4 regions of the Erwinia sp. V71 genome follow, and region 1 is predicted to be linked to each of the others. Evidence: predicted binding sites of a transcription regulator. Region 1 holds the regulator's gene; each other region holds the start of a gene.
The links. The regulator PurR, encoded in region 1, represses purine synthesis genes. The targets are predictions, from matches to a motif close to CANGCAAACGTTTGCNTG.
Positions count from the first base shown of each region.

Region 2: carA (glutamine-hydrolyzing carbamoyl-phosphate synthase small subunit) is a predicted target of PurR. The motif match lies at 4,186-4,203, and genes of this name have one in related genera.
Region 3: rbsD (D-ribose pyranase) is a predicted target of PurR. The motif match lies at 2,681-2,698, and genes of this name have one in related genera.
Region 4: purM (phosphoribosylformylglycinamidine cyclo-ligase) is a predicted target of PurR. The motif match lies at 1,841-1,858, and genes of this name have one in related genera.

Region 1 is NZ_CBFFRK010000033.1:13,037-20,249, reverse strand. Features, by position in the region: gene rnt (ribonuclease T) at 1-24, shown strand, start outside; gene ACSZO1_RS09695 (Grx4 family monothiol glutaredoxin) at 127-459, opposite strand; gene ACSZO1_RS09690 (C40 family peptidase) at 874-1,695, shown strand; gene ACSZO1_RS09685 (YnhF family membrane protein) at 1,771-1,860, opposite strand; gene purR (HTH-type transcriptional repressor PurR) at 2,151-3,176, shown strand; gene punR (DNA-binding transcriptional activator PunR) at 3,173-4,117, opposite strand; gene punC (purine nucleoside transporter PunC) at 4,234-5,424, shown strand; gene cfa (cyclopropane fatty acyl phospholipid synthase) at 5,754-6,902, shown strand; gene ACSZO1_RS09660 (riboflavin synthase subunit alpha) at 6,939-7,213, opposite strand, start outside.
Region 2 is NZ_CBFFRK010000061.1:10,810-18,022, reverse strand. Features, by position in the region: gene carB (carbamoyl-phosphate synthase large subunit) at 1-2,806, opposite strand, end outside; gene carA (glutamine-hydrolyzing carbamoyl-phosphate synthase small subunit) at 2,821-3,963, opposite strand; gene dapB (4-hydroxy-tetrahydrodipicolinate reductase) at 4,430-5,251, opposite strand; gene ispH (4-hydroxy-3-methylbut-2-enyl diphosphate reductase) at 5,536-6,489, opposite strand; gene fkpB (FKBP-type peptidyl-prolyl cis-trans isomerase) at 6,470-6,940, opposite strand; gene lspA (signal peptidase II) at 6,944-7,213, opposite strand, start outside.
Region 3 is NZ_CBFFRK010000068.1:4,925-12,137, forward strand. Features, by position in the region: gene rbsC (ribose ABC transporter permease) at 1-635, opposite strand, end outside; gene rbsA (ribose ABC transporter ATP-binding protein RbsA) at 632-2,143, opposite strand; gene rbsD (D-ribose pyranase) at 2,151-2,570, opposite strand; gene alsS (acetolactate synthase AlsS) at 2,787-4,466, opposite strand; gene budA (acetolactate decarboxylase) at 4,487-5,269, opposite strand; gene ACSZO1_RS14320 (LysR substrate-binding domain-containing protein) at 5,374-6,273, shown strand; gene ACSZO1_RS14325 (YgiW/YdeI family stress tolerance OB fold protein) at 6,296-6,691, opposite strand; gene qseB (quorum sensing response regulator transcription factor QseB) at 6,896-7,213, shown strand, end outside.
Region 4 is NZ_CBFFRK010000069.1:453-7,665, reverse strand. Features, by position in the region: gene ACSZO1_RS14410 (helix-turn-helix domain-containing protein) at 1-65, shown strand, start outside; gene purN (phosphoribosylglycinamide formyltransferase) at 98-739, opposite strand; gene purM (phosphoribosylformylglycinamidine cyclo-ligase) at 736-1,776, opposite strand; gene upp (uracil phosphoribosyltransferase) at 2,020-2,646, shown strand; gene uraA (uracil permease) at 2,723-4,003, shown strand; gene hda (DnaA inactivator Hda) at 4,382-5,089, shown strand; gene arsC (arsenate reductase (glutaredoxin)) at 5,119-5,475, opposite strand; gene ACSZO1_RS14375 (beta-barrel assembly-enhancing protease) at 5,487-6,956, opposite strand; gene ACSZO1_RS14370 (hypothetical protein) at 7,006-7,213, shown strand, end outside.

The DNA.
Region 1 (7,213 bases):
ACGGATGAGAGCGACGCGGGCTGATAAGCGCCTTCCCCCGGCTGGCGGGAAGGAAAAACTGCGCATCGTTATAACGAAAAAAAGGCGGAGATTTTCGCCTTTTTTCATTCTGTACGTTAACGCGAATTATTCTGCGTCTTTGTGCTTCGCCGCCGTCTCTTTGATCAGCGTCTGCAGTTCACCGCGCTGGAACATCTCCACCACGATATCGCTGCCACCAACCAGTTCACCTTCAACCCACAGCTGCGGGAAGGTCGGCCAGTTAGCATATTTTGGCAATTCAGCACGGATGTCCGGGTTCTGCAGGATGTCCACATAAGCAAAACGCTCGCCACAGGCAGACAGCGCCTGCACAGTCTGGGCAGAGAAGCCGCAGCTTGGCAGCTTAGGGGAACCTTTCATGTACAGCAGGATTGGGTTTTCTGCGATCTGGCGCTGAATTTTTTCAACAGTACTCATATTGGCCTTCCTTAATTCGTTACTTCGTGTCAGCTATTGTAGCGGTACTGTGTCACCTGTGAAAACGACATTTTGCACCACGATAGCGCTGAAAGGCCCATTATGCCAAATCCCGGGAATAAAATAACAATTACTTCGCATTTCCGGCGATTAAAACCATTAATACCTTGCAATAATATTGGTGAGATAAGCAGCTGTTTTGGCTCATTTATGACACTGATAACATTAATAAACTGATTAATCCAAAAAGCGCTTACCTTTTGCGAAAAAGTTAGATTAGAATTGCCAGACCCTGCCGCCATGCGCGACAGACAGAATCACGGCCCCATGACTGACACCGGCTTAACAGTGTGTTGTCGTGGGATATGAGTGTGGTCCTCTCAGAGGCGAATGAGAGCTTAATCTTAAATAACCATGCGTTTATTCATCACACTATTTATGCTGGCCTTTGCCCAGCTGTTCTTTAATCTGGCGCACGCATCGCCACATACCCCTATGAATGCCAGCCAGCAAAAGGCTGAGAAGAAAAGCGCCAGCGCGGATGAGCGCCGCAAGAAACGCCCGGTCAAAACCAGCGAAAAGAAAACCAGCAACAAAACCAGCAAACCCGAAAAGAAAACCCGCCAGACTCCCGCGCAGACCACGCAAACGAAGAAGAAAACCAGCGTTGCCGCCCTCTCCCTCAGCAAAGCCAAAAACAGTGGTGAAGAGAAAAAACTGCTGGTTAAACGTTATGCGCCGCAGCGTAAACGCAAAGGCGCAGAAGAGAATGATGCCGCCAGTGTGGACAATGGCCCGTTAAAAATGAGCAAAGCGCACCGCGAGCGCTACCAGAAAGCCCGTGAAACCGCGATGAACAAACTGATGGGCCAGCTCGGCAAGCCCTATTTATGGGGCGGTAACTCACCGCGTTCCGGCTTCGACTGCAGCGGGCTGGTGTGGTATGCCTACAAAGATCTGGTAAAAATTAAGATCCCCCGCACGGCTAATGAAATGTACCACCTGCGTGATGCCGCGCAGATCAAGCGTGAATCACTGGAGAAAGGCGATCTGGTGTTCTTCCGCATCAACAATCGTGGTGCAGCGGATCATGTTGGCGTGTACCTCGGTAACGGCAAATTTATCCAGTCACCGCGCACCGGCAAAGATATTCAGATCAGCGCCCTGAGCGAAGAGTACTGGCAGCGCCACTATGTCGGCGCGCGCCGTGTGATGACGCCGAAAACCATCCGCTAACCTTGTTGCGCAAACAAAAAAACGCCTGATGCATGCATCGGGCGTTTTATTTTTAACGACTAAATTGCTGTAAAATCAGTTCAATACCGCTACAAAACTGAACGCAATAATCATCAGCAGCACGCCAACAGTGGTCATCAGCGATAACTTCAGATCAGTATCCATCTACGACTCCTTAAAAGACCCTACAAATAATACCTGTAACTATTTTCCCACAGTAGCGGGTAAAAATCTCGTGTTCTGCTCACAGCCTTGATAGAATTCCTTTTTTTCGTTGCGCAACAACTGCAACAGCGTGTGCCTGTGCCTTGCCGTGTTTCCTGACGTCAGTCTCCTTCCCGACGTCATTCAGCTGCAACATACTGACTGCTCGCCACCCTAATACGAGCATAAAACGCAAACGTTTAACTTGATTTCAATCAAAGGGTTAACATAAACCCGGGAGTACCAGTTTCATGGCAACAATTAAAGATGTGGCGAAACGCGCCGGTGTCTCCACCACCACGGTTTCTCATGTCATCAATAAAACCCGCTTTGTCGCGGAAGAGACGCGCGAAGCGGTGTGGGCCGCCATTAAAGAGCTGCACTATTCGCCAAGCGCGGTGGCGCGCAGTCTGAAGGTCAACCACACCAAATCGATTGGTTTGCTGGCGACCTCCAGTGAAGCGCCCTATTTTGCGGAAATTATTGAAGCCGTGGAAAACCGCTGCTTCGCCAAAGGCTATACGCTGATCCTCGGCAACGCGCATAACGATCTGCAGAAGCAGCGTGCCTATCTGTCGATGATGGCGCAAAAACGCGTCGATGGTCTGCTGGTGATGTGCTCGGAATACCCGGACGATCTGCTGCAGATGCTGGAAGAGAACCGTAACATTCCGATGGTGGTGATGGACTGGGGCGAGTCGCGCGGCGATTTTACCGATACGGTACTGGATAATGCCTTCGAAGGCGGTTATATGGCAGGCCGTTATCTGATTGATCGTGGCCATCGCGATATCGGCGCCATTCCCGGCCAGCAGGAGCGCAATACCGGGGGTGGCCGCCACGCCGGTTTCCTGAAAGCACTGAGTGAAGCCAATATTCCGCTGCGCGAAGAGTGGATTGTGCAGGGCGACTTTGAACCGGAATCCGGCTATCGCGCGATGCAGCAAATTCTGGCGCAGAAACAGCGCCCTACCGCGGTATTCTGCGGTGGCGATATTATGGCCATGGGCGCGATTTGTGCGGCTGATGAGCTAGGACTGCGCGTGCCGCAGGATATTTCGGTGATCGGTTATGATAATGTGCGCAACGCGCGCTACTTCACTCCGGCGCTGACCACCATCCACCAGCCGAAAGAGCGCCTGGGACAAACTGCGTTTGATATGTTGCTGGATCGTATCACCAGCAAACGCGAAGAATCGCAGACCATCGAGGTACATCCGTCGCTGATTGAGCGCCGTTCAGTTGCCGATGGTCCGTTCGTCGATTATCGCCGTTAATCTCCTGTACCGGCCACTATGCTGGCCGGTGACAGCTCTTCACGCAGCCACTCTTCATTCATCGTTTCCGCACTGCCAAGATACTCCAGCAGCCAGCTCAGCGCCGGTGAGGCACTTTGTTCCGCCCAGGTGACACAGCAGTGGCTGTCGGGGAATGCCGTCGTCAGCGTCAGCTCCGCCAGTTTGCCCTGTGCAATGAGCGGCGCAGCGAGATGCCCGGGCACCATACCGACACAAAGTCCTGCCTGCAGGCACTCCATCGCGCTGCGCCAGTGCGGTGCCACCAGCCGCCGCTGGTTATCCAGCGTCCAAGTATTGCGCCGTGGCAGATTACGTGAGGTATCTTCCAGCGCCAGTGCCGGCCACTGGCGAATGGTGTCATCATCAATCACACCGGACAGCTGTGCCAGCGGGTGCTGCGCCTGAACCACACAACGCCAGTTCAGCGCCCCCATATCGCGAAAACCAAAGCGTCCCCCGACCGGGCTCGCCTGGGTAGCGCCAATCGCCATATCCACACGACCATCATCCAGTGCATCCCAGACACCATTAAATACCTCGCAGGAGATATGCAGTTCCATATCGGGGAAATGGCGATAGAAATCCAGCACCAGCTGATTGGTACGCTGCGGTTTGACGATGGCGTCAACTGCAATACTTAACTGACCACGCCAGCCATTTGCCACCTGCTGACACTGGCGACGGGTGGCGAGCATTTTTTTGATAACAATGCGCCCCTGTTCAATAAACACCTTACCCGCTTCCGTCAGGACCACATCACGGTGACGACGTTCAAATAAGGGCACTGCCAGCCACTGCTCCAGCTGACGCACGGTATAACTGACCGCAGACGGCACACGATGCAATTCGCTGGCCGCCGCACTAAAACTGCCGGTACGCGCGACAGCATCAACCACTTCAAGAGAATGTTCTGACCACATGTTCTGCTCACAAATTTTTTGCACGCAACGGGCAAATATTAGCGTTTCACAACGCGGGATGCACCCGCTTACACTCTGCGCGTGATATTTACCTGCAAAAGAAGAGTTGTTCCCCGATGAAATCAAAAGGATTTATGATCTACCTGGCCTTGCTCAGCATGCTGGGTTTTCTCGCCACTGATATGTACCTGCCCGCCTTTGGCGCGATGCAACAGGATCTCGCGACGCAACCCGGCGCGATCAGCGCCAGTCTGAGTCTGTTTCTGGCCGGTTTTGCCTGTGCACAACTGATTTGGGGGCCGCTGTCAGATCGTATTGGCCGTAAGCCGGTGCTGATCATCGGCCTGGCGCTGTTCGCTCTCGGCTGTGCCGGGATGATGGCGGTTCATGACGCCACGCTGCTGCTGGTACTGCGTTTTGTGCAGGCCGTTGGCGTTTGTGCGGCGGCCGTCAGCTGGCAGGCGCTGGTGGTGGATCGCTACAGTGGTGCGCAGGCAAACCGCGTGTTCGCCACGATTATGCCACTGGTGGCGCTCTCGCCAGCGCTGGCGCCGTTGCTGGGCGCATGGTTACTGGAGCATTTTCACTGGCGGTCGATCTTTATTGCGCTGTTGTTGATCGCACTGGCACTGCTGATCCCGACGCTGCGTTTGCCTGCTGCTGGCCATAAAACCGCAACGGCGGAATCAGTGAGTTTTCTGCAGTTACTGAAATCACGCAGTTACAGCGGCAATGTACTGATCTATGCCGCCTGCTCCGCCAGCTTTTTCGCCTGGCTGACCGGTTCGCCGTTTATTCTCGCCGACCTGGGGCTGTCGCCCGCAGATATTGGTCTCAGCTATCTGCCACAGACCATCGCCTTTTTAATCGGCGGTTTTGGCTGCCGTACTCTGCTGCAGCGTGTTGACGGTAAACAGCTGTTACCGTGGCTGCTGCTGGGTTATGCCATCAGCGTTGCCGCGCTGTTTGCCGTGGCGCTCTCAACGCAGGCGACACTGACGGCATTGCTGATCCCATTCTGTGGCATGGCGATGGCCAATGGTGCAATCTACCCGATTGTCGTGGCTAATGCGCTGCTACCCTTCCCTCATGCCACCGGCAAAGCGGCTGCGCTGCAGAATATGCTGCAGCTGGGGCTGTGCTTTGTCGCCAGTATGGCTGTTTCTGCCTTGATTACTCAGCCACTGCTGAGTACCACGGCGATTATGCTGAGCACCATCGTACTTGCCGCGGGCGGTTATGCACTACAATTAGCCGATAGCGCGCAGGAAGAAGAAAGTCACACCCCTGCCACCTCACAGCCATAGAAATGACTTAATTAGCAAGCTAACAATAATATATTGAATATTGCCTTACGTGAGCATATACTCGTTTAAGGCAATAAATCATAACAAATAATTAACATCATTATGTCAGACCAGACAGGGTTGTCGTGGTGTTTCCTGGCAAGGCATTGACTACACACCCCTGCAAATAATACTCCGGCTACTTTGCCGGGTGTTTTTCATTCAATTTCAATCCTCTGTGTTACGTCGGATATCAGGCGCACGGTTCAGTCCGTGAGTTCTCTCACCATCCTGCAGAAATTGGCTATGCTGATTCTCAGGTTCAGATCACAACGAGTGATGGAGAAGCTATGAGTTCATCGTGTATAGAAGAAGTGAACCTGAAAGAAAACCACTGGTTTCGCATCGTCCAGGAGCTGTTACAGACAGCCGATATCGAAGTGAACGGTACGCGCCCCTGGGATATTCAGGTTAATAATCCCGAACTTTTCCGGCGAATAGTCGAACAGGGTTCACTGGGGCTGGGCGAAAGTTATATGGACGGCTGGTGGGAATGTGAACGGCTCGATATGTTTTTTCATCGGGTGCTGAAACATAAACTCGACCAGCAACTCCCCCACCATTTCAGCGATACCCTGCGTGTCGTCGCCGCGCGGCTGACCAATCTGCAGTCCAGACGACGCGCGTGGATCGTTGGCAAAGAGCATTATGATCTGGGCAATGATCTGTTCTCGTTAATGCTCGATTCCCATATGCAATACTCCTGCGGCTACTGGAAAGAAGCCTCCACGCTGGAAGAGGCGCAAAATGCCAAGCTGCAGATGATTTGCGAGAAACTGCAGCTGCAGCCCGGGATGTCATTGCTGGATATCGGCTGTGGCTGGGGCGGACTGGCGGAGTATGCCGCACGTCATTACGGCGTCAGCGTGTATGGTGTGACCATTTCAGCTGAGCAGCAGAAGCTGGCACAGCAGCGCTGCGAAGGTCTGGATGTCAATATTGTGCTGCAGGATTATCGCGATCTGGAGCAGAAATTTGACCGCATCGTTTCTGTCGGCATGTTTGAACATGTCGGGCCAAAAAATTACGCCACCTATTTTGCGGTCGCCAATCGCAACCTGAAAGCGGATGGCTTGTTCCTGTTGCATACCATCGGCGCGCTGAAAACCAATATGGATGTGGACCCATGGATCAACCGCTATATTTTCCCGAATGGCTGTCTGCCTTCCGCCCGCCATATCACTGATGCCAGTGAGCCCTATTTTGTGATGGAAGACTGGCATAACTTTGGCGCGGATTACGATACCACCCTGATGGCCTGGCATCAGCGTTTCCTCGCCAGCTGGCCGCAACTGACGCAGAACTATGGTGAGCGCTTTAAACGGATGTTTAGCTACTATCTGAATGCCTGCGCCGGTGCGTTTCGTGCGCGTGATATTCAGTTATGGCAGGTGATGTTTAGTCACGGAGTGGAAGGTGGATTGCGGGTTCCGCATTAGCAGCATGGGCGGCAGTGATGCCGCCCTTTGCGTGGTTTATTCCGCCTGCTCTTCTGCCGCGGCCGCCAGCAGTGCGGCTTCACGCTGCGCCAGTACGCGTTCCACGGTTTGCACGATAGCCTGAGTCTGCGGATCAATCTCGATATTCACTTTATGACCCAGCTTTTTACTGCCCAGCGTGGTGCGCTCCAGGGTTTCCGGGATCAGGTGCACACAGAATTTGCTTTTGGTGACATCCCCCACCGTCAGGCTGATACCATCAATACCGATATAACCTTTATGCAGAATAAATTTCATCTGCTCAGTATCCA
Region 2 (7,213 bases), on a different contig from region 1:
GCGCGCCCAGCATCGCTTTAGCAAAAGCTTCTGCGAAGGTACGGCCGACGCCCATCACTTCACCGGTAGAACGCATTTCCGGGCCAAGGATTGGGTCAACGCCCTGGAACTTGTTAAACGGCAGCACCACTTCTTTGACGGAGTAGTACGGTGGGATCACCTCTTTGGTGACACCCTGTTGCGCCAGCGTCTGGCCGACCATCACGCGAGCCGCGACTTTCGCCAGCGCCACACCCGTCGCTTTGGATACGAAAGGCACGGTACGTGCAGCACGCGGGTTCACTTCGATCAGATACACTTCGTTATCTTTCACCGCAAACTGCACGTTCATCAGGCCGCGTACGCAGAGTTCAAACGCCAGTTTTTCCACCTGCTGGCGCATCACGTTCTGGATATCTGCGCTCAGGGTGTAGGCTGGCAGTGAACAGGCTGAGTCACCGGAGTGCACGCCCGCCTGCTCGATATGCTCCATAATGCCGCCAATCAGCACGCGTTCGCCGTCGCAAATCGCATCGACGTCCACTTCCACCGCATCGTCAAGGAAGCGATCCAGCAGAACCGGCGCATCGTTGGAGACGGAGACCGCAGTCTGGAAGTAGCGCTTCAGATCCACGTCGTCGTAGACGATTTCCATCGCACGGCCGCCCAGAACATAAGAAGGACGTACCACCAGCGGATAACCAATCTGTGCCGCCTTCTCTACAGCCTGATCAATCGCCGTTACGGTGGCGTTGGCTGGTTGCTTCAGACCCAGACGCTCTACCGCCTGCTGGAAACGCTCACGGTCTTCTGCACGGTCAATCGCATCCGGGCTGGTGCCAATGACCAGCACACCAGCTGCTTCCAGCGCACGTGCCAGTTTCAGCGGCGTCTGACCGCCATACTGCACGATCACGCCTTTTGGCTTCTCGATACGTACAATTTCCAGCACATCTTCGAACGTGACCGGCTCAAAGTAGAGACGATCAGAAGTGTCGTAGTCGGTGGAGACGGTTTCCGGGTTACAGTTAACCATAATGGTTTCGTAACCGTCTTCGCGCAGCGCCAGCGCCGCGTGCACACAGCAGTAGTCGAATTCAATGCCCTGGCCGATACGGTTTGGACCGCCGCCCAGCACCATGATTTTGTCACTATCCTGATTCGGATTGGCTTCGCACTCTTCTTCATAAGTGGAGTACATGTAAGCGGTGTCGGTGGCGAATTCCGCCGCACAGGTATCCACACGTTTGTAGACCGGATGCAGGTTGAACTGGTCACGCAGCTTACGCACTTCCGCTTCCGCCACGCCCGCCAGTGTTGCCAGACGCGCATCGGCAAAGCCTTTACGTTTCAGAGTACGCAGGAAATCTTGTGTCAGACCGTTGATACCTTCGCGCGCCACCTGATCTTCCAGACGCACCAGCTCTTCGATCTGCACCAGGAACCAGCGGTCGATATTGGTCAGGTTAAAGATGCCATCAACGGACATGCCCGCACGGAATGCATCCGCCACATACCAGATACGCTCTGCGCCAGCATCTTTCAGCTCGCGACGAATACGTGTCAGGGCTTCCGGGTCATCAAGGCTGACTTTCGGGTCGAAACCGGTCGCGCCGACTTCCAGGCCACGCAGTGCTTTCTGCATTGATTCCTGCAGCGTACGGCCAATTGCCATCACTTCACCCACGGACTTCATCTGGGTGGTCAGACGGTCATTGGCGCCGGCAAATTTCTCGAAGTTAAAACGAGGAATTTTGGTGACCACGTAGTCGATGGATGGCTCAAACGATGCCGGGGTCAGGCCACCGGTAATGTCGTTCATCAGCTCATCGAGGGTGTAACCCACCGCCAGCTTGGCCGCGACTTTCGCAATCGGGAAACCGGTCGCTTTCGATGCCAGCGCCGAGGAACGGGAAACACGCGGGTTCATTTCGATAATGATCAGGCGACCATTTTTCGGGTTCACCGAGAACTGCACGTTAGAACCGCCGGTTTCCACGCCGATTTCACGCAGTACCGCCATCGAGGCGTTACGCATGATTTGATACTCTTTATCAGTCAGCGTCTGTGCTGGCGCGACAGTGATGGAGTCACCGGTGTGGATACCCATCGCATCGAAGTTTTCGATAGAGCAGACGATGATGCAGTTGTCGTTCTTATCACGCACCACTTCCATCTCGTACTCTTTCCAGCCAATCAGCGACTCATCAATCAGCAGCTCATTGGTTGGCGACAGGTCGAGACCGCGTTCGCAAATCTCTTCAAACTCTTCGCGGTTGTAGGCGATGCCGCCACCGGTGCCGCCCATAGTAAAGGAAGGACGGATAATGCACGGGAAGCCAACATCTTCCGCCACGGCCAGAGCTTCTTCCATGGTGTGAGCGATACCGGAACGCGCAGTTTCCAGACCAATTTTCTTCATCGCTTTATCGAAGCGCTGACGGTCTTCCGCTTTGTCAATGGCATCGGCAGTCGCACCAATCATGGTGACGCCAAACTCTTCCAGCACGCCACGACGCTCCAGTTCCAGCGCACAGTTCAGCGCCGTCTGGCCACCCATGGTTGGTAGCACCGCATCCGGGCGCTCTTTTTCGATAATCTTGCGTACCACTTCCCAGTGAATCGGCTCGATGTAGGTTGCATCGGCCATATCCGGGTCAGTCATAATGGTCGCCGGGTTGGAGTTGACCAGAATGACACGGTAACCCTCTTCACGCAGCGCTTTACAGGCTTGCGCACCAGAGTAGTCAAATTCACACGCCTGGCCGATAACGATCGGGCCTGCGCCAAGGATCAGGATACTTTTTATGTCTGTACGTTTTGGCATTTTTTCGCTCCTGATTATTTAGCGGCTGAACGGTAAGCTTCAATCAGTTCGATAAAGTGATCGAACAATGGCGCAGCATCATGCGGACCCGGGCTGGCTTCCGGGTGTCCCTGGAAGCTGAACGCTGGCTTGTCGGTACGGTGAATACCCTGCACCGTATGGTCAAACAGCGAGGTATGGGTCACACGCAGATTAGCGGGAAGATTGCTGTCATCGACCGCGAAACCGTGGTTCTGTGCAGTGATCATCACGGTATTGTTATCCAGGTCTTTCACCGGATGGTTACCGCCGTGGTGACCGAGTTTCATTTTCACCGTCTTCGCACCGCTGGCCAGTGCCAGTAACTGGTGGCCGAGGCAGATGCCGAACACCGGAATATCGGTTTCGAGGAACGTTTTAATCGCTTTAATGGCGTAGTCGCATGGCTCCGGGTCACCCGGGCCGTTGGACAGGAAGATACCATCCGGATTGAGTTTCAGCACTTCATCCGCCGGAGTCTGCGCTGGTACGACGGTCAGACGGCAGCCGCGATCCACCAGCATACGCAGGATGTTGCGCTTAGCACCGTAGTCGTAAGCCACAACATGGAATGGCAGCTGCGCATTCTGTTCCGGCAGACCATCCTGCAGCGTCCAGCTCCCCTGCTGCCAGCTGTAAGCTTCTTTGGTGGTGACTTCTTTCGCCAGGTCCATGCCTTTCAGGCCCGGGAATGCTTTGGCTTTCTGCAGAGCCAGTGCCGCATCAGGTGCGTCACCTGCGATGATGCAGCCATTCTGCGCCCCTTTCTCACGCAGCAGACGGGTCAGCTTACGGGTATCGATATCGGCGATCGCCACAATGTTGTGACGCTTCAGATAGTCAGACAGACCTTCTTCATTACGGAAGTTGCTGGCAATCAGCGGCAGGTCGCGGATGACCAGGCCCTGAGCATGAACTTCGGAAGATTCTTCATCAGCGGCGTTAGTGCCGACATTGCCGATATGAGGATAAGTAAGAGTGACGATCTGGCGGGAATAGGAGGGATCTGTGAGGATTTCTTGATAACCGGTCATAGAAGTGTTGAAAACGACTTCCCCCACTGCCGATCCTTCCGCCCCAATGGCCCGACCGTGGAATTGGGTTCCGTCTTCCAGAACCAATAGCGCTGACTTAATCAAAACGTCCTCCAGGGAATAAACAGTCACAATATCTGCATATTAATTCATTTCACTAGCCTGAATCAATGCAAAAACCGCGTGAACTGCCGATTTTTGGCAAATTGCGCGCATTCTAATGATCGGCCTGCTCAATGTCTACCCTGAGGACCACTTTTTCTTACTTTTTTAGCCAACTGAACAGAATTTCGGAAGATTTACACTGAAAAGGGGAGCTTTCTGGCTAATAAAATCGGTTGCCTGAAGAAATGAAATAAAAACTGGCTCCAGCGGAGCAAAAAACCAGACCAAATGGTCAAAAACGGAGTTTTGAGGATAACAAAAAAGAGAAAACACTTACTTTTAATCACTTCATTATAAAACAAAACCAAAACACCAAATTTCAGATAAAATAAAGGGCAATAAAATTATTGCCCAGTTAATCATAAACTTATGATTGAAATAACCACATCACGATGGTCGAAACACACTACAGATTCTCTAAATTCAGCACATCGCGCATATCATAAAGACCTGTTTTACGCGAGTTAAGCCACTGAGCCGCACGAACCGCACCATTTGCGAACGTCATACGACTGGAAGCCTTGTGGGTAATCTCTACACGTTCACCGATATCGGCAAACATCGCCGTATGTTCACCCACGATATCGCCAGCACGGATGGTGGCAAAACCGATGCTGTTCGCCACACGCTCTCCGGTAAAGCCTTCGCGCGCGTACACCGCATGCTCTTTCAGATCCCAGTTCATGGCATCAGCAATCGCTTCTCCCATGGCCAGCGCGGTGCCTGACGGCGCATCCACTTTGTGGCGATGATGCGCCTCGACAATTTCTATATCGGCATAATCGCCCATAACTTTTGCTGCTTTTTCCAGCAACTTCAGCACCAGGTTAACCCCGACGCTAAAATTAGCGGCGAAAACAATGCCAATCTCTGCTGAAGCCGCTTTAATCGCGGCTTTGCCCGCATCATCAAAACCGGTGGTGCCAATCACGATGGCTTTCTGGTGCTGACGGCAAAATGCCAGGTATTCCAGCGTGCCTTCCGGGCGGGTGAAGTCGATCAGAATGTCGAAATCATTCACTACCGCGTCGAGGTTATCGCTGATCTGTACGCCAGTCGCGCCGATACCGGCCAGCTCTCCCGCATCACTACCCACCAGTGATGAACCAGCACGCGCCAGCGCGGCACCGAGGCGAACACCTTCTGCCTGATGTGTCGCCTGGATCAGCTGGCGGCCCATACGTCCAGGTGCGCCGACAATGGCAATACGGATTTCTGCATGACTCATATTTCTTTCCTGACTGTCTGTGCTTGCAAGCAAGGCTAAGAGGTTAACGAGGTGGCTACATTTGCGCCACAACAAACACTATATAATTAGAATATTACGTCAGTGGCGAGGGATTATCAGTAAAACAAATTACAGGAAGGGGAAATGGAGGGCTGGAGAGTCCCTTCTATCGTAAAACCGGGGGAGGTCAGGATGGGTGAGCACAAGGCTCTGTACTTGTCCCTTCCCCCGTAAAACGGGGGGAGGGAGACTAAACAGCTCCGCCGTAACAAGACAACGGAAAATTAATCGACCTGCTTCACTTCAACACGCAGTTCTTTCGGGACTTCAAAAACAATATTCTCTTCACGGCCAATCAGCTCGATTGCCGCTTCGCCACCGAACTCACGCAGGCGGCTGATCACTTCCTGCACCAGAATATCCGGCGCGGAAGCCCCCGCAGTCACACCGACACAGCTTACGCCTTTGATCCACTCTTCCTGGATATCATCCGCCGAGTCGATCAGTCGCGCCAGTTTACCGGCACGCTGCGCCAGTTCCGCCAGACGGTTGGAGTTGGACGAGTTCTTCGACCCTACCACCAGCACCACATCGGCATCCCGCGCCAGTGTGCGTACCGCTTCCTGGCGGTTGGTGGTGGCATAGCAAATATCATCTTTGCGCGGACCGACGATTTTCGGGAAGCGCTGACGCAGGGCGTCAATCACATCCGAGGTATCATCCACCGACAACGTGGTTTGCGTCATAAAGCACAGGTTATCTTCGTTTTTCACCTGCAGTTTCAACACATCAGCGGGCGACTCCACCAGGTACATACCCCCTTGCGGGTTACTGTACTGGCCCATGGTGCCTTCCACTTCCGGGTGCCCGGCATGGCCAATCAAAATCGCTTCTGTACCTTTGCGACTGGCACGCGCCACTTCCATATGCACTTTGGTCACCAGCGGACAGGTGGCATCAAACAGCATCGTAAGATCGCGCGCGCGCGCTTCAGCGCGTACCGCCTGTGACACGCCGTGCGCGGAGAAGATCAGGATCGAACCATCCGGCACTTCGGCGATCTCTTCAATAAAGATCGCGCCGCGTTCACGCAGACTATTCACCACATAGCGGTTATGCACCACTTCGTGGCGCACATAGATCGGGGCGCCATACATCTCCAGCGCCCGCTCCACAATACTGATGGCGCGATCAACGCCCGCGCAGAAACCACGTGGGTTAGCCAGCAGAATTTGCATCGGTGCCCTCCAGTACCGGATCGATCTCCAGTACCTCGATATCAAACTGAATGGTTTGTCCTGCCAGCGGATGATTAAAGTCCACGGTAATCGAATCACCCGAAATATCACGAATTACGCCTGGCATTTCGTTACCGCCCATGCCAGTAAACAGCATAATGGTGCCCACTTCCGGCTCACCCGCCTGCATAAAATCACGGCGGGAGAAATACTGGATCATATCCGGACTTGCCGCACCAAATGCGGATTCCGGCGGCAGGCTGAACTGGTGTTTGTCACCCACGTTCAGCCCCAGCAGCGCCTGCTCCAGACCTTCCGACAGGCTGCCATCGCCAAGGCGAAACAGCGCCGGTTTGCCATTGGCGCGGGTGGATTCCGCCGTTGAACCATCTTCCAGCTTCAGGGTGAAATGCACCAGCACCGCACTGTCATGCTGCACAGAATCCGTCATGCCCTACCCTTTCTCTTGAGTCTGCTTGCCGGACGGGGTCAGGAACCCTTCCAGCACAATCAGCGCGGCACCAATACAGATGCCGCAGTCGGCGATGTTGAAGGTGGCAAAGTGCCAGTCGCCTACATAGAAGTCGATAAAATCGACCACAAAGCCGTGATACGCGCGATCAAACAAGTTACCCAGCGCGCCGCCCATAATCAGCGCGTAGGCAATATTGTTCAGCTTCTGGCTGGCCGCCGTGCGATACATCATCACCAACAGTGCGATCAC
Region 3 (7,213 bases), on a different contig from region 1:
AGCTGAGTCGCCGCTTCGTTTCCACCCAGCGCATAGATATAGCGGCCCAGACGGGTGTGATGCAGCATGTACCACGCCAGCAGGAATACCACCGCCATCAGCCAGACCGGGGTAGGAATGCCCAGCGGGCGACCAATACCGAACCAGCCAAACAGGTCAGCATTGTCATTAAAGCCAGTATTCACCGGACTGCCGTCGGTATACACCATGGTGACACCACGCAGTAACAGCATCATCACCAGGGTGGCGATAAACGCCTGTACTTTGCCGCGCGCCACAATGGTGCCGGTAATCCCGCCAATAAACGCGCCCAGAGCCAGCGATGCCGCGACAGCCACCAGCGCATTGACTTCCAGTCCGACAATCGACGCCGCAACCGCGCCGGTCAGCGCCAGCAGTGAGCCGACAGACAGGTCGATACCTGACGTCAGGATCACCAGCGTCATGCCCACCGCCATAATGGCGTTGACCGACGTCTGCTGCAGGATGTTGAACAGGTTATTAACGGTGAAAAAGTTCGGACTGAGGCTGGAAACAATAGCGATCAGCACAATCAGCGCAATCAGCGATTTCTGCTCCAGCAGCCAGGCTTTACTCAGAAAGCGGCGGCGTGCAGGTATAATTTGCGTACTCATAGATGTGCTAACTCCTCGCTGTGTTGCTTGCCGACTGCTGCCGCCATCAGGACTTCCTGGGTGGCCTGTTCAATCGGGAAATTGCCGTTCAGGCGGCCTTCATGCATCACCAGAATGCGGTCACTCATACCGAGCACTTCCGGCATTTCGGACGACACCAGAATGATGCTCAGCCCTTCTTGTTTAAACTGGTTAATTAACTGATAAATCTCTTTCTTCGCGCCGACGTCGACCCCACGGGTCGGTTCATCAAGGATGAGTACCTTTGGACGGGTCATTAATCCGCGCGCAATCGCCACTTTCTGCTGATTACCGCCAGACAGCAGGCCGATCGGCTGCTCCATCGACGGCGTTTTCACATTAAACAGACGAATAAAGTCGCTGACTGCGGTTACTTCTTCCGCGTGCTTCAGGCGTCCGCCGCCGTGGCTGAAATAGTTGAGCGCGGTCAGAGACATGTTCTCTTTCACTGACATACCCAGCACCAGACCATCGCGCTTACGGTCTTCTGAGATATAGACGATGCCATTGGCCAGCCCCTGTTGTGGTGACTGGGTTTGCACATCGCGACCATCGAGACTGACCGTGCCGCTGGTACGCGGCATTGCGCCATACAGCACTTTCATCAGTTCGGTGCGCCCGGCGCCCATCAGCCCAGCCACACCCAAAATTTCGCCCTTACGCAGGGTAAAGCTGACATTATCAACGCCCGGTCCGCAGAGGTTTTCCACCTTCAGACGCACCTCGCCCGGTGCCTGATCCAGACGCGGGTATTGATCTTCCAGCTTGCGGCCCACCATCATTTCGATCAGCGACTCTTCGCTCAGGCTGTCCACCGTGCGCTCGGCAATAAACTGGCCGTCGCGGAACACGGTAACGTCGTCGCAAATCTCGAAAATCTCTTTCATGCGGTGAGAGATATAGACGATGCCGCAACCCTGCGCTTTCAGCTCATTGATGACACGGAACAGGGACACGGTTTCGGTATCGGTCAGGGCGTCGGTTGGCTCATCCATGATGATCACTTTGGATTCAAAGCTGAGCACCTTGGCGATTTCCACCATCTGCTGGTCGCCGATCGACAAATCCGCCACCAGCTTATGGCTGTTAAAACGCAGGTTCAGGCGTTGCAACAGCGCATCGGCGGCGGCGTACATTTTTTTCCACTGGATGCGGCCAAACCGGTTCACGAATTCGCGACCGAGAAAGATGTTTTCCGCAATCGTTAACTGCGGAATCAAATTCAGTTCCTGGTGAATAATGCCAATACCGGCTTCCTGTGACGCTTTCGGGCCATTAAAGCTGGTTTCTTTGCCCAGCCACAGTAACGAACCGGCATCACGGGTATAAATCCCGGTCAGCACTTTCATCATGGTGGATTTCCCCGCGCCATTTTCGCCCACCAGCGCCATCACGCGGCCGGGATAAACGGAGAGTGAAGCGCCGGAGAGCGCTTTTACGCCGGGAAAAGATTTTTCAATGTCTTTCAGTTGCAGTAACGGTTGCATGCCAGCCTCAGAAGGTCACGCCAGCGACCAGGATGACATTCGCATACGGGGAACACTCCCCGCTGCGAATGACCGCCTGACTGCGTTGAGTTTGTAATTTGAACTGTTCATGACTGGTGTAACGGATACTGATGGTATTTCCCTGAAGTTGTTGCAAGGATTCGAGCACCGCGATCAGCTCGCTATGGAGTTGCGGATTATGCTGCTTAATCTCCTCCGCAATAATGGCGCTCTCAACCTGCATCTCTTTCGTCACGATTTCGGTTACCTGCAAAAACGTGGGGATACCGTGTGTCAGCGCCAGATCAATACGCTGTGGGCCAGCAGGAACAGGCAAACCCGCATCGCAGATCACCAGGCTATCGGTATGTCCCAGACGGGAAACCACATGAGAAATTTCAGAATTCAGTAATGCGCCTTTTTTCATCTTTCACTCCAGAGCGAAACGTTTTGCTAACAGGGAGTGTAGAAAAAGCACGGACGAAAACAATGAAGTTTTGATGAATTTGTGATCGCCATCGAAACGTTTCGCTGACAGAGGGAAAAATTTGCCTTAAGCCGCGTGGCAGGTAAGGCAAACGTGCTTTTTCAGATAAAGAGAACCGACTGTTGCTGACGGCTGACGACGGCCAGCCATCAGACGTTACAGGAGCTGACTCAGATGTAATTGTCCCATTAACAACGGGTTATCCGCATAGTCTACCGGTATCGCGACGACCGCCGGCCCTATAACATCCATTGCTTTACGCAAGGTCGGCTCCAGTGCATGCGCACTGTCAACAGCAAAACCAGCCGCGCCAAACGCTTCGGCATACACTTTAAAATCAATCGCGCCAAATTTTACCCCGGATACCCGCTGGTATTTTTTCTCTTCCTGCATCGCAACCATATTGTAGGCATCATCCACCCAGATGATATGCAGGATATTGGCTTTCAGGCGCACCGCCGTTTCCAGTTCCATACTGGATTGCATAAAACCGCCATCTCCTGAGACGGAAACCACTTTGCGGCTACGATCAACCAGCCACGCACCAATAGCCCATGGCAATGCCACCCCCATCGTTTGCTGGCCATTAGAGATCATGATCTGGCGGGCGCGAAAACTGTAGAGATAGCGGGCAATCCAGATATGGAAACTGCCCATATCAACCGTCAGAGTGACGTCATTATTGATGATGTCCTGCATGGCGCGGACGATGCGTAACGGATGCAGGGCAAACTGTTCCAGCTGATGACCCCGCAACGCCAGCAACTGCCGCTGGGTTTGGCGATCCTGCAGAATCTCCGCCGCTGCGTGACTCAGTTGCAGTGGCGCCTCAATACGTCGTGCCAGCTGCCGCAGAGTGGCGGCGATATCCCCCACCAGTTCGGCATCCGGCAGGTAATAGTTATCCGTGTCAGCGGGTAACACATCAATATGCACCAGCGTCGCAGTACCGCTGTTCCACATCGCAGGCTCGTATTCCACCGGGCTGTAACCTACGGTAATAATCAGATCGGCCTGGCGTAATAAGCGGTCCCCTGCCTGATTGTTGAATAATCCTACGCGACCGGCAAAACGCGAAAAGTGATCCTGGCAAACTGCGCCAGCGGCCTGGTAAGTACTGGTCACCGGAATATGGCTGCTCTCCAGTAGCTGATGCAGTGCCGCTGCATTTTCAGGCTGACTGGCCATCAGACCTAACAGGATCACCGGATTACGCGCCTCTGCAATTTTACGGGCGACGGCAGCGATAGCACTTTCCGGTGCCGGACCAGAAAGTACCCGTCCCTTGTGTTTCAGGACATTACCGCGCACTGGCTGATTAATAATATCCTGTGGCAGGCTGACAAATGCCCCACCGGGCCGGCCCAGTTCCGCACTGCGAAAGGCATTTGCCACTACCTCGCTGAGTGCATCAGGGGAATGTACTTCAATGGCATATTTGGTGACCGGATGAAACATGCCAATGGTATCCATGCTCTGATGTACCTGTTTCGCACTATCTGCCCGCTTTACCGCGCCACCCAATGCCACCAGAGGATCGCCTTCAGAAGTGGCGGTCGCCATCCCGGTGATCAGATTGGAGCACCCCGGACCCGAGGTAACCAGCGCCACCCCCGCTTTTCCGGTTAAACGGCCGACAGCGGCGGCCATAAAGGCGGCGTTGGCCTCATGGCGCACCGGAATGGTTTCAATCGTGGAGTCCAGCAGCGAGTCAAACACTTTATCGATCTTAGCCCCGGGAATACCAAACACCTGCTTCACACCCTGCGCTTCAAGTTGCGCGACCACTAAATCCGCTCCATGCGCCCATTGCTGAACATCAGTTGCCGTTTTCATCTGCTTTCCTTTTCGGTTGATTAACTCTCTACATGACGAATGTCATCATCAAGGCTGTCAGGATTAAGATTGGCCCGCAGGAAATCAGCGTCATCAGGCAGGTCAATGATCAGCTTGCTAATCTCGCCAAACTTCAGCACCCCATGCAGGAGCTGATAGTCCAGGACATGTCCGCCTCCCTGACGTTCCTGTGTAATAAAGTGTTCGTGATACCCGGCGATATTGATGCCCTGCATGTATTGCGGCGAACGAAAGCCGATCAGCACGCCATTGCGCTGGCGGAAGTGGAAAATGGGTTGCGCCTCTACGGCCTGCATCATGGGTTTATACGGACGGTGCTGGCAGGGTACGGTACGGGTATCGACCTGCAGGAAGTGCCCCTCCAGGCGCAGAGCACAGAACTGGTTATCGGAACGAATGTGCTGATTAATAACCTGATGCACCTCTTCGCGGCTGGCTTGCTGCGAGAAACGATATTGATAGTGCGGGTGAAAGAATGTCATTACGGCAAACGGCGTTTTTTGTCCGGTGTGTGCTTCTTTCGCCGAACCATCTGCACGCAACTGATAGACTTCGCTGTCGAACGCGATCAGTTCACCGTCAAGATGGTTAAAGGTGCCGAGGCCAAAATCGCCCTTCTGCAGTAAATCGCCAATGGTGGTATTACCTTCATAGACACCACTCAGTAACGCGCTCATCAAAGAGGTTTGATAGATAACACTTTCTGGCCTTTCCTGTTGAATGGATGACACCATACCGGCAAGTTCATTAACACATAAACAATCACTTACTTCATTAGTCATATTTCCACCTTAATGAAAAGCATTAGAAATCATTAACTAAATATTGACTCGATTCAGCCCATCATTCCAATATAGAACCCCCACCACTTTGAGACGTTTTTGATATGGAACTGCGGTATCTGCGTTATTTTGTGGCGGTCGCGCAGACGCGTAACTTCACTCGCGCGGCGGAGATGTTAGGCATCTCGCAGCCGCCACTGAGCCAGCAAATTTTGCGTCTGGAACGCGAGATAGGAACGCCGCTGTTGAAGCGGCTGACGCGTGGAGTCGAGTTAACCGAGGCCGGTGAAGTTTTTTATCAGGATGCCTGTCAGATCCTTGAACTCACCGGAAATGCGCTGGAGAAAGCGAAAAGCATTGCCCGCGGCGTATCCGGGCAGCTGTCGCTGGGATTTGCCGGTTCGACGGCGTTTCACCCGGCGATCTTTACGCTACTGCGCCGCTTTCAGACCCGCTATCCGGCGATGTTGCTGCAGCCACACGAAGCCAGTATGGCTAAGCTAATGCATGAGCTGGAAGAGGGGACGCTCGATGTCGCCTTTGTCCGTCTGCCTTGTGAAAGCAGCAAAGCATTTAACCTGCAGATAATCGCCAGTGAAGCGATGCACATCGTGCTGCCTTCTTCACATCCGTTAAGTCACAGCAATACGCTTTCGCTTCAGCAACTGAAAGGAACCCCGCTAATCACCTTTCCACGTGAAATAGCGCCGAGTCTGTATGAGTCGATCATCAGCGCCTGTCTGCGAAGCGGTTTTCAACCACAAACCGGCCCACAGTCACCGCAAATATCATCATTAATCAGCATGGTGGAAGCGGGTTTTGGTTTTGCCATGGTGCCCGCTTCGCTATGCCGGATTCATGCGCCGAATGTCAGTTTTCATCCTTGTGATGACCCGGCACTGACAAGCGATATTGCGCTGGCATGGCGCCGGTGGGACCGCTCGGCGTCGCTACAGCATTTGTTGCAGGAGCTGAAAGCACGCAGCCGGGACAGACAAAGCTGACCCGGCGAAGATCCAGACAGGGTTACTGAATCTTACTGACGCGCTTCACATCCAGCTCGACGGAATTAAAGTCTTTATCCAGTTCGCCCTGCAGTTCGACTTTATCGGTCGGCGACACAGTCAGGCCATCCCAGCGCTTATGGTCGATTTCCACCGTCATGGTGCCGGTGGCATCACGGAAGGTGTAGTCTTCATCACCAATGCGCTTTTCGATATTACCGCGCAGCGTGACCCAGCTGTCATCTTTCATATCCTGCGCCTGTTTCACTGTGACCACACTGCCATTCGGGCCGTTAAAGCCCCCTTTTTGCACCTGTGCTGATGGCGCATTCGGGTCAACAAATCCGCCCTGCTGTGCGGCAAGTACAGGAGTGGACAGCAGAGCGGCAATCGCTAATAACGCGGCAGTCTTTTTCATCTTATTCACCTCTGTTCCGTATTGGTAAGTTGTCTGTGGCGCTGATTAAAACAAACAGTTCTTAACAGGATCTTAAGGAATCAGATGTTCAGACTTTATTTTTTTTTCCTGCAATAAATGCCCGATTTTGCGCGTTTTTGCCTGTACAGATGGCCCTGCGGTTACGTATAACTGCCCCTGTTCCCGCAGCAGAAAGAGACGCCGATGAGAATTTTATTAATCGAAGACGATCGCCTGATTGGTGATGGAATTAAGGCCGGACTGATCAAGCTTGGCTTTAGCGTCGACTGGTTTCTGTCCGGCAAAGAGGGTTGCACCGCGCTGACGGCCGCGCCTTACGATGCCGTAGTGCTGGACCTGACGCTGCCGCACATCGACGGACTGGACATTCTGCGTCAGTGGCGCCAGCAGGGCGAAGATGTGCCGGTACTGATTCTGACCGCGCGTGATGCCCTGGAGCAGCGCGTGGCCGGTCTGCAACAGGGCGCGGATGACTATCTGTGTAAACCGTTCGCCTTAAGC
Region 4 (7,213 bases), on a different contig from region 1:
CCGTGTTGCTGATCAAAATGGTGGCGCTCAATCCCGATACGTTGCGTACTCTTGCGTTACTGTAAATCGAAAAAGGGACCCTGCGGTCCCTTTTTTATTATTCAAAAGCATGTCCTTCAGGCGGCAGCTGCGCGCCATCCATCCACGCTGCACCGTCACGCATGGTCAGCCGGCCATTGATAAACCAGCTAATCACCAGCGGGTAAATCGCGTGCTCCTGATGCTGCACGCGCGCGACCACTTCGTCTTCCGTATCATCAGCAAAGATCGGCACTTTGGCCTGCAGGATAACCGGGCCGCCATCCAGCTCTTCCGTGACGAAATGCACTGAGGTGCCATGCTCTTCATCGCCGTTGGCCATTGCCTGACGGTGAGTGTGCAGGCCGGGATATTTCGGCAGCAGGGAAGGGTGGATGTTCAGCATGCGCTGCAAATAGTGACTGACAAACGCCGGGCTGAGAATACGCATATAACCCGCCAGCACCACCAGATCCGGTGCATAGGCATCGATTTCCAGCATCAGCTGGCGATCAAATGCCTCGCGGTCAGCGAACTGCGCAGCTTCAAGTGCATGGGCCGGAATGCCCGCTTCGCGCGCGCGTTCCAGTCCATAAGCATCGGCTTTATTACTGAAAACGGCAGCAATGCTGCTGCCGTTGAGTCGTCCCTGCTGGCAGGCATCGATAATGGCTTGCAGATTGCTGCCATTACCGGACACCAGCACGACTATTCTTTTCATGGGTTGATAACCACACGCTCAGCAGCATCAGAGGCTTTGATCACGCCTATTTTCCAGGCTTTTTCGCCAGCGTCGCTCATCAGCTGCACCGCTTTATCGGCATCAGCAGGATTCAGCGCAATCACCATGCCCACGCCACAGTTAAAGGTGCGGTACATTTCGTGACGGCTGACGTTGCCTTTTTCCTGCAGCCAGCTGAAGATGGCTGGCCACTGCCAGCTGGACTCTTCCAGCACCGCCTGGGTGTTGCCCGGCAGTACGCGTGGGATGTTTTCCCAGAAGCCGCCGCCAGTGAGGTGAGCAATTGCATGTACATCCACCTGCTCAATCAGGCTGAGGATGTTTTTTACGTAGATGCGGGTCGGTTCCAGCAGGTGATCGGCAACGGATTTACCTTCCAGCTGTTCGCTTTCCGGCTGGCTGCCGCTCACTTCGATAATTTTGCGTACCAGCGAGTAGCCGTTAGAGTGCGGGCCGCTGGAGCCGAGGGCAATCAGTACGTCGCCGTCCTGAACTTTGCTGCCATCGATGATTTCTGATTTTTCCACCACGCCGACGCAGAAACCGGCGACGTCATAATCTTCGCCATGGTACATGCCTGGCATTTCAGCGGTTTCACCACCGACCAGAGCACAACCAGACTGCTGGCAACCTTCCGCGATGCCGGTGATCACACTGGCAGCGGTGTCCACATCCAGTTTGCCGGTCGCATAGTAGTCGAGGAAGAACAGCGGCTCTGCGCCCTGTACCACCAGGTCATTCACACACATGGCGACCAGGTCGATACCGATACTGTCGTGGCGTTTCAGGTCCATTGCCAGACGCAGCTTGGTGCCGACGCCGTCGGTGCCGGAAACCAGGATTGGCTCACGGTATTTTTGCGGCAATGCACAAAGAGCGCCGAAACCACCCAGTCCACCCATCACTTCCGGGCGACGAGTCTTTTTCACTACGCCTTTAATACGGTCGACTAAAGCATTACCAGCATCGATATCTACGCCGGCGTCTTTATAGCTGAGAGAGGTCTTGTCGGTCACTGCGAAATCCCCACGCGGTTGCGGTTGGTGGTTTTGAAAATAAAGCGCGGCAATTCTATCAGTGCAGGCAAACGTTTGCGAGTCTCATCTTAGCGGAGATTGCGTATCGTCTGATTTTAGACAATCCTTAGCCGTGGTAGCGAGAATTACGCTGAATTGCCCTAAGTCATATGGCGCACTGAAAAAAAAGCGGTATAATCCCGCGATTTTTTTTGGCCGCTAACCACTCCGGGAGAACTAAAAATGAAGATCGTGGAAGTCAAACACCCGCTCGTCAAACATAAACTGGGCCTGATGCGTGAGCATGATGTCAGCACTAAGCGTTTTCGTGAGCTGGCGTCGGAAGTGGGAAGTTTGCTGACTTATGAAGCAACCGCCGATCTGGAAACGGAAAAGGTCACCATCGAAGGCTGGAACGGCCCGGTGGAGATCGAGCAGATCAAAGGCAAGAAGATTACGGTGGTGCCTATTCTGCGTGCCGGTCTTGGCATGATGGAAGGGGTGCTGGAGCACGTACCGAGTGCACGTATCAGTGTGGTAGGTGTTTACCGCGACGAAGAGACGCTGGAGCCGGTCCCTTATTTCCAGAAACTGGTTTCCAATATCGAAGAGCGTATGGCGCTGGTGGTCGACCCGATGCTGGCGACCGGTGGTTCCATGATCGCCACTATCGACCTGCTGAAAAAAGCGGGTTGTCACAGTATTAAAGTGCTGGTGCTGGTTGCGGCGCCGGAAGGCATTAAGGCGCTGGAGAAAGCGCATCCTGATGTTGAACTTTATACCGCGTCTATTGATCAGGGGCTGAACGACAAGGGGTACATTATCCCAGGCTTGGGCGACGCCGGTGACAAGATCTTCGGAACAAAATAATTTACTGATAGCCGACCGCAGAGTCGGCTTTTTTATGGCTTTTCTACAGCAAGCAAAACATCTCAAAGGGGAAATCATGACGCGTCGCGCTATTGGTGTCAGCGAGCGGCCACCGCTGCTGCAAACCATTCCACTCAGCTTCCAGCATCTGTTCGCCATGTTTGGCGCGACGGTGCTGGTGCCGATCCTGTTCCATATCAATCCGGCCACGGTGCTGCTGTTTAACGGTATTGGTACGTTGCTGTACCTGTTTATCTGTAAAGGTAAGATCCCGGCGTATCTCGGTTCCAGCTTTGCCTTTATTTCGCCGGTGCTGCTGCTGTTGCCGCTGGGTTATGAAGTGGCGCTGGGCGGCTTTATTATGTGTGGTGCGCTGTTCTGTATCGTGGCGTTGATCGTGAAAAAAGCCGGTACTGGCTGGCTGGATGTGATGTTCCCGCCCGCGGCGATGGGTGCCATTGTGGCGGTGATTGGTCTGGAACTGGCGGGCGTGGCTGCAGGTATGGCTGGTCTGTTGCCTGCGGATGGCGCGTCAGTGGACAGCAAAACGGTGCTGATTTCGCTGGTGACGCTGGGTATTACGGTGTTTGGTTCGGTGATGTTCCGCGGCTTTATGGCGATTATCCCGATTCTGATCGGCGTGCTGGCGGGCTATGCGCTGTCTTATGCACTGGGTGTGGTTGACTGGTCGTCAGTCAGCAATGCGCCGTGGTTTGCGCTGCCAACCTTCTATACTCCGCGCTTTGAGTGGTATGCTATTTTCACCATTCTGCCTGCGGCGCTGGTGGTGATTGCCGAGCATGTCGGCCACCTAGTGGTGACGGCCAATATCGTGAAGAAAGATCTGCTGAAAGACCCTGGCCTGCATCGTTCCATGTTTGCCAATGGTCTCTCCACCATGTTTTCCGGTTTCTTTGGTTCGACGCCAAATACCACTTACGGTGAGAATATCGGCGTGATGGCGATTACCCGTGTCTACAGTACCTGGGTGATCGGTGGCGCGGCGATTCTGGCCATTCTGCTCTCTTGTGTCGGTAAGCTGGCGGCGGCGATTCAGGCGATCCCGGTGCCGGTGATGGGCGGTGTCTCTCTGCTGTTGTACGGGGTGATTGGCGCGTCCGGTATCCGCGTGCTGATTGAATCGAAAGTCGATTATAACAAAGCGCAGAACCTGATTCTGACGTCGGTGATTCTGATTATCGGTGTCAGTGGCGCGAAGGTGCATATCGGTGCGGCAGAGCTGAAAGGCATGGCGCTGGCGACCATTGTCGGTGTGGGTCTGAGCCTGATCTTCAAAGTGATCAGTCTGCTGCGCCCGGAAGAAGTGGTGCTGGATGCGGACGAGGGGACGCATTAATTCAGTGACGGGGTCGTGGGAGCGGGCCGTCTGACGAGTCTGGAACTATGCAGGCAGTCTTTGTTATGGCAATTGGCCTTATGCTTGCTCAGGGACGTCGCTTTTAGTTCTGTAACTGCGCCGGGAACACGGTCAGCTCCGGAAAGACGCAACATCTGTCATCCATGACAGCTCGGCCCGCGCCGTCCATGGCGCGGGACGCTTTCCTCCGCTGACCGTGTTCCCTGTGCCTTGAATTGTGGGGTTGCTGCTGATTTTCAGGTACATCGTGCTTTGTATTTATCCGTTGTTTCACTGGCAGCAATAATGGCCCGTTTCGTTTCACAGCAAAAGTTGTGATAAACTTTTGCTGTTGTTTTCTGCCTGTTCTCACTTGAGGTGCTTCTGAACACACCGGCACAGCTATCATTGCCACTCTATCTGCCCGACGACGAAACTTTCGCCAGTTTCTGGCCGGGGGAAAATCCGTCGCTCCTCGCTGCTCTGAAGAGCGCTCTGCATCAGGAACATGGCAGTTATCTCTATTTCTGGTCGCGTGAAGGCGGCGGACGCAGTCATCTGCTGCATGCTGCCTGCGCGGAACTGTCTGCGCGTGGTGAAGCCGTCGGCTATGTGCCACTCGATAAACGCACCTGGTTTGTCCCGGAAGTGCTGGACGGTATGGAACAGCTGGCGCTGATCTGTATCGATAATATTGAATGTATTGCGGGTGACGAACTGTGGGAAATGGCGATCTTCGATCTCTATAACCGTATTCTGGAAACCGGCAGAACGCGTCTGCTGATCACCGGCGATCGCCCACCGCGTCAGCTGAATCTGAAACTGGCGGATCTGGCGTCGCGCCTCGACTGGGGGCAGATTTACAAATTGCAGCCGCTGTCGGATGAAGACAAGTTACAGGCACTGCAGCTGCGCGCGAAGATGCGCGGTTTCGAGCTGCCGGAAGACGTTGGCCGTTTCCTGCTGAAACGGCTGGATCGTGAGATGCGCACACTGTTTGTCACGCTGGACAGGCTGGACAGCGCCTCCATTAGTGCTCAGCGCAAGCTGACGATTCCTTTCGTCAAAGAGACGCTGAATCTTTGACCCGCTTCCCGCCCCGCAGGGCGGGAAAATCAAGACGCTGACAGAATTTCCAGCACCTGCTCTGGCGGGCGGCCAAGTCGTGCCTGACCGTTTGCCACCACAATGGGCCGCTCAATCAGTTTCGGGTTATCCGCCAGCGCCTGCAGCAGCTGTTTTTCGCTCAGTGAGCTGTCGGCCAGCTGCAGGGTTTTGTACAGATCGTCTTTGGTTCGCATCAGCTCCCGCGCACTGCGCATGCCCAGTTGCTGTAGCAGCGTCTGCAGTGTGGCGCTGTCCGGCGGCGTCTCGAGGTACAGCACCACGTCCGGCGCAATGCCGCGATCCTGCAGCAGTTGCAGGGTTTCCCGGCTTTTCGAGCAGCGCGGGTTGTGATAAATCGTCACCATCCTGTTTTCCCTTACGATTTTGAATACTGGCGGAAGCGTTTCTGTAGCTGGCGCAGCTGATCAATACGTGCGTCATAGCGCGCCTGTTTTAAACTGCCCAGCGGGACCTGGGCGCTGGCGCTGCTTAAGGTGCGGATTGCCTGTTCCAGTTGCCCGGTTAATGCCAGACCTTCTGCACGGGCAGACAACTCTTCATCGCGCAGGCCCTGGTTGGCTGATGCCTGCGCCAGCAAATCCCAGCCGTTAGCATCATCCGGGTGAGAGAAGGTGTAACGGTTAAGAATACGGCTGGCATCGGCGGGCTGTTTGCCTTCAACATAGGCATTCGCGAGGTTGAGCTGCAGCACCGGATTGGTGGCAATCGCCCCATGCAGCGTCGTCAGGCGCTTAATCGCCTGTGGCGCCTGGTTCAGCCCTAAATCGATATCGGTCATAATATCCAGATACCAGACGTTGTCCGGCTGTTTCGCCAGCAGCGGGGCGATGATTTTCTGCGCATTCGCGTAATTTTTTGCTTCAAGGAACTGAATCGCTTTGCCGTATTGCGCCGCCTGCTGTTCGCGTGTGTTACCTTTCGCCCAGGCGTCGAGCAGGTCGTCACTCAGCTGGTTACGGCCGGTCGCGTACATACCGAGCGCGCGTACCTTCGCCATATAAAAATCCTGCGAAGATTGCACCACCACCGGGCGCATCTGATTGGCACGGTTACGCGCATCGGCCAGACGACTGTCGGGCAGCGGGTGAGTCAGCAGAATTTCCGGTGGTTTTGAGGCAAAGCGCGACTGATCAGCCAGTTTTTGCAGAAAACTGGGCATGGCCTGCGGATCAAACCCGGCACGCTGAAGCACCTGAATACCAATACGATCGGCTTCCTGTTCGTTATTCTGGGTAAAACTGATCACCCCTTGCTGCGTGCCGGCCAGTGTACCGGTAAGCGCTGCCATCCCGGCCTGTGGGTTGGCCATCGCCAGTAAAATCGAGCCTAATGCACCGACCCAGGTCAGTGGCGCACTGCGCTGCTGTTCTTCCATTGCACGCGCCAGATGACGCTGGGTGACGTGGGAGATTTCATGTGCCATGACGGAGGCCAGCTGGCTCTCGTTATCGGCATAGCGGAACAGCGCAGAATGCAGTACGACATTGCCGCCAAAGAAGGCAAAGGCGTTAATTTCGTCATTACGGATTAAATAGAAATGAAACGGTGTGCGCACGGAATCGGCATGGCTGACCAGCCGCTGGCCCAGTTGGTTGATGTAGTCATTCAGCAGCGGATCGTTAATCAGTGGCGCACTGGCGCGCAGCTGGCGAACATAGAAGTCGCCCATCTGCAGTTCCTGGTTAATCGACAGCGTCCCCCCCGCCGTGGTGCCGATATCCGGCAGCGAGTTCGCGATATCATCTGCGTACGAAGGGAGGCTGCTACCCGCCAGCAGCGTGGCAATCAATGAAGCGATAAGACTTTTCTTCAACTGGTTGAACATACTTCAGTCCCATAACAAGGCATCACAGTTTGACAGGCTAAAGAAGGAAATGTTCTGCGGTATTTCCTGCCTGCTGTTCAGTGTAACCAGTGCGCATAGAGAAAGAAATGCTGAGGTTTGTTTGTGTTTGCTGGCTGGCGAAATTCCGAAAAAATATGATCCGCCAGAAATTCCTTTGGCGCAAATTTGTGCAGAAATATTGCAGCTTCGTGTACTGGCTTCGGGTTTTAAACGATGGCGCGGTATTTCTTATTCGG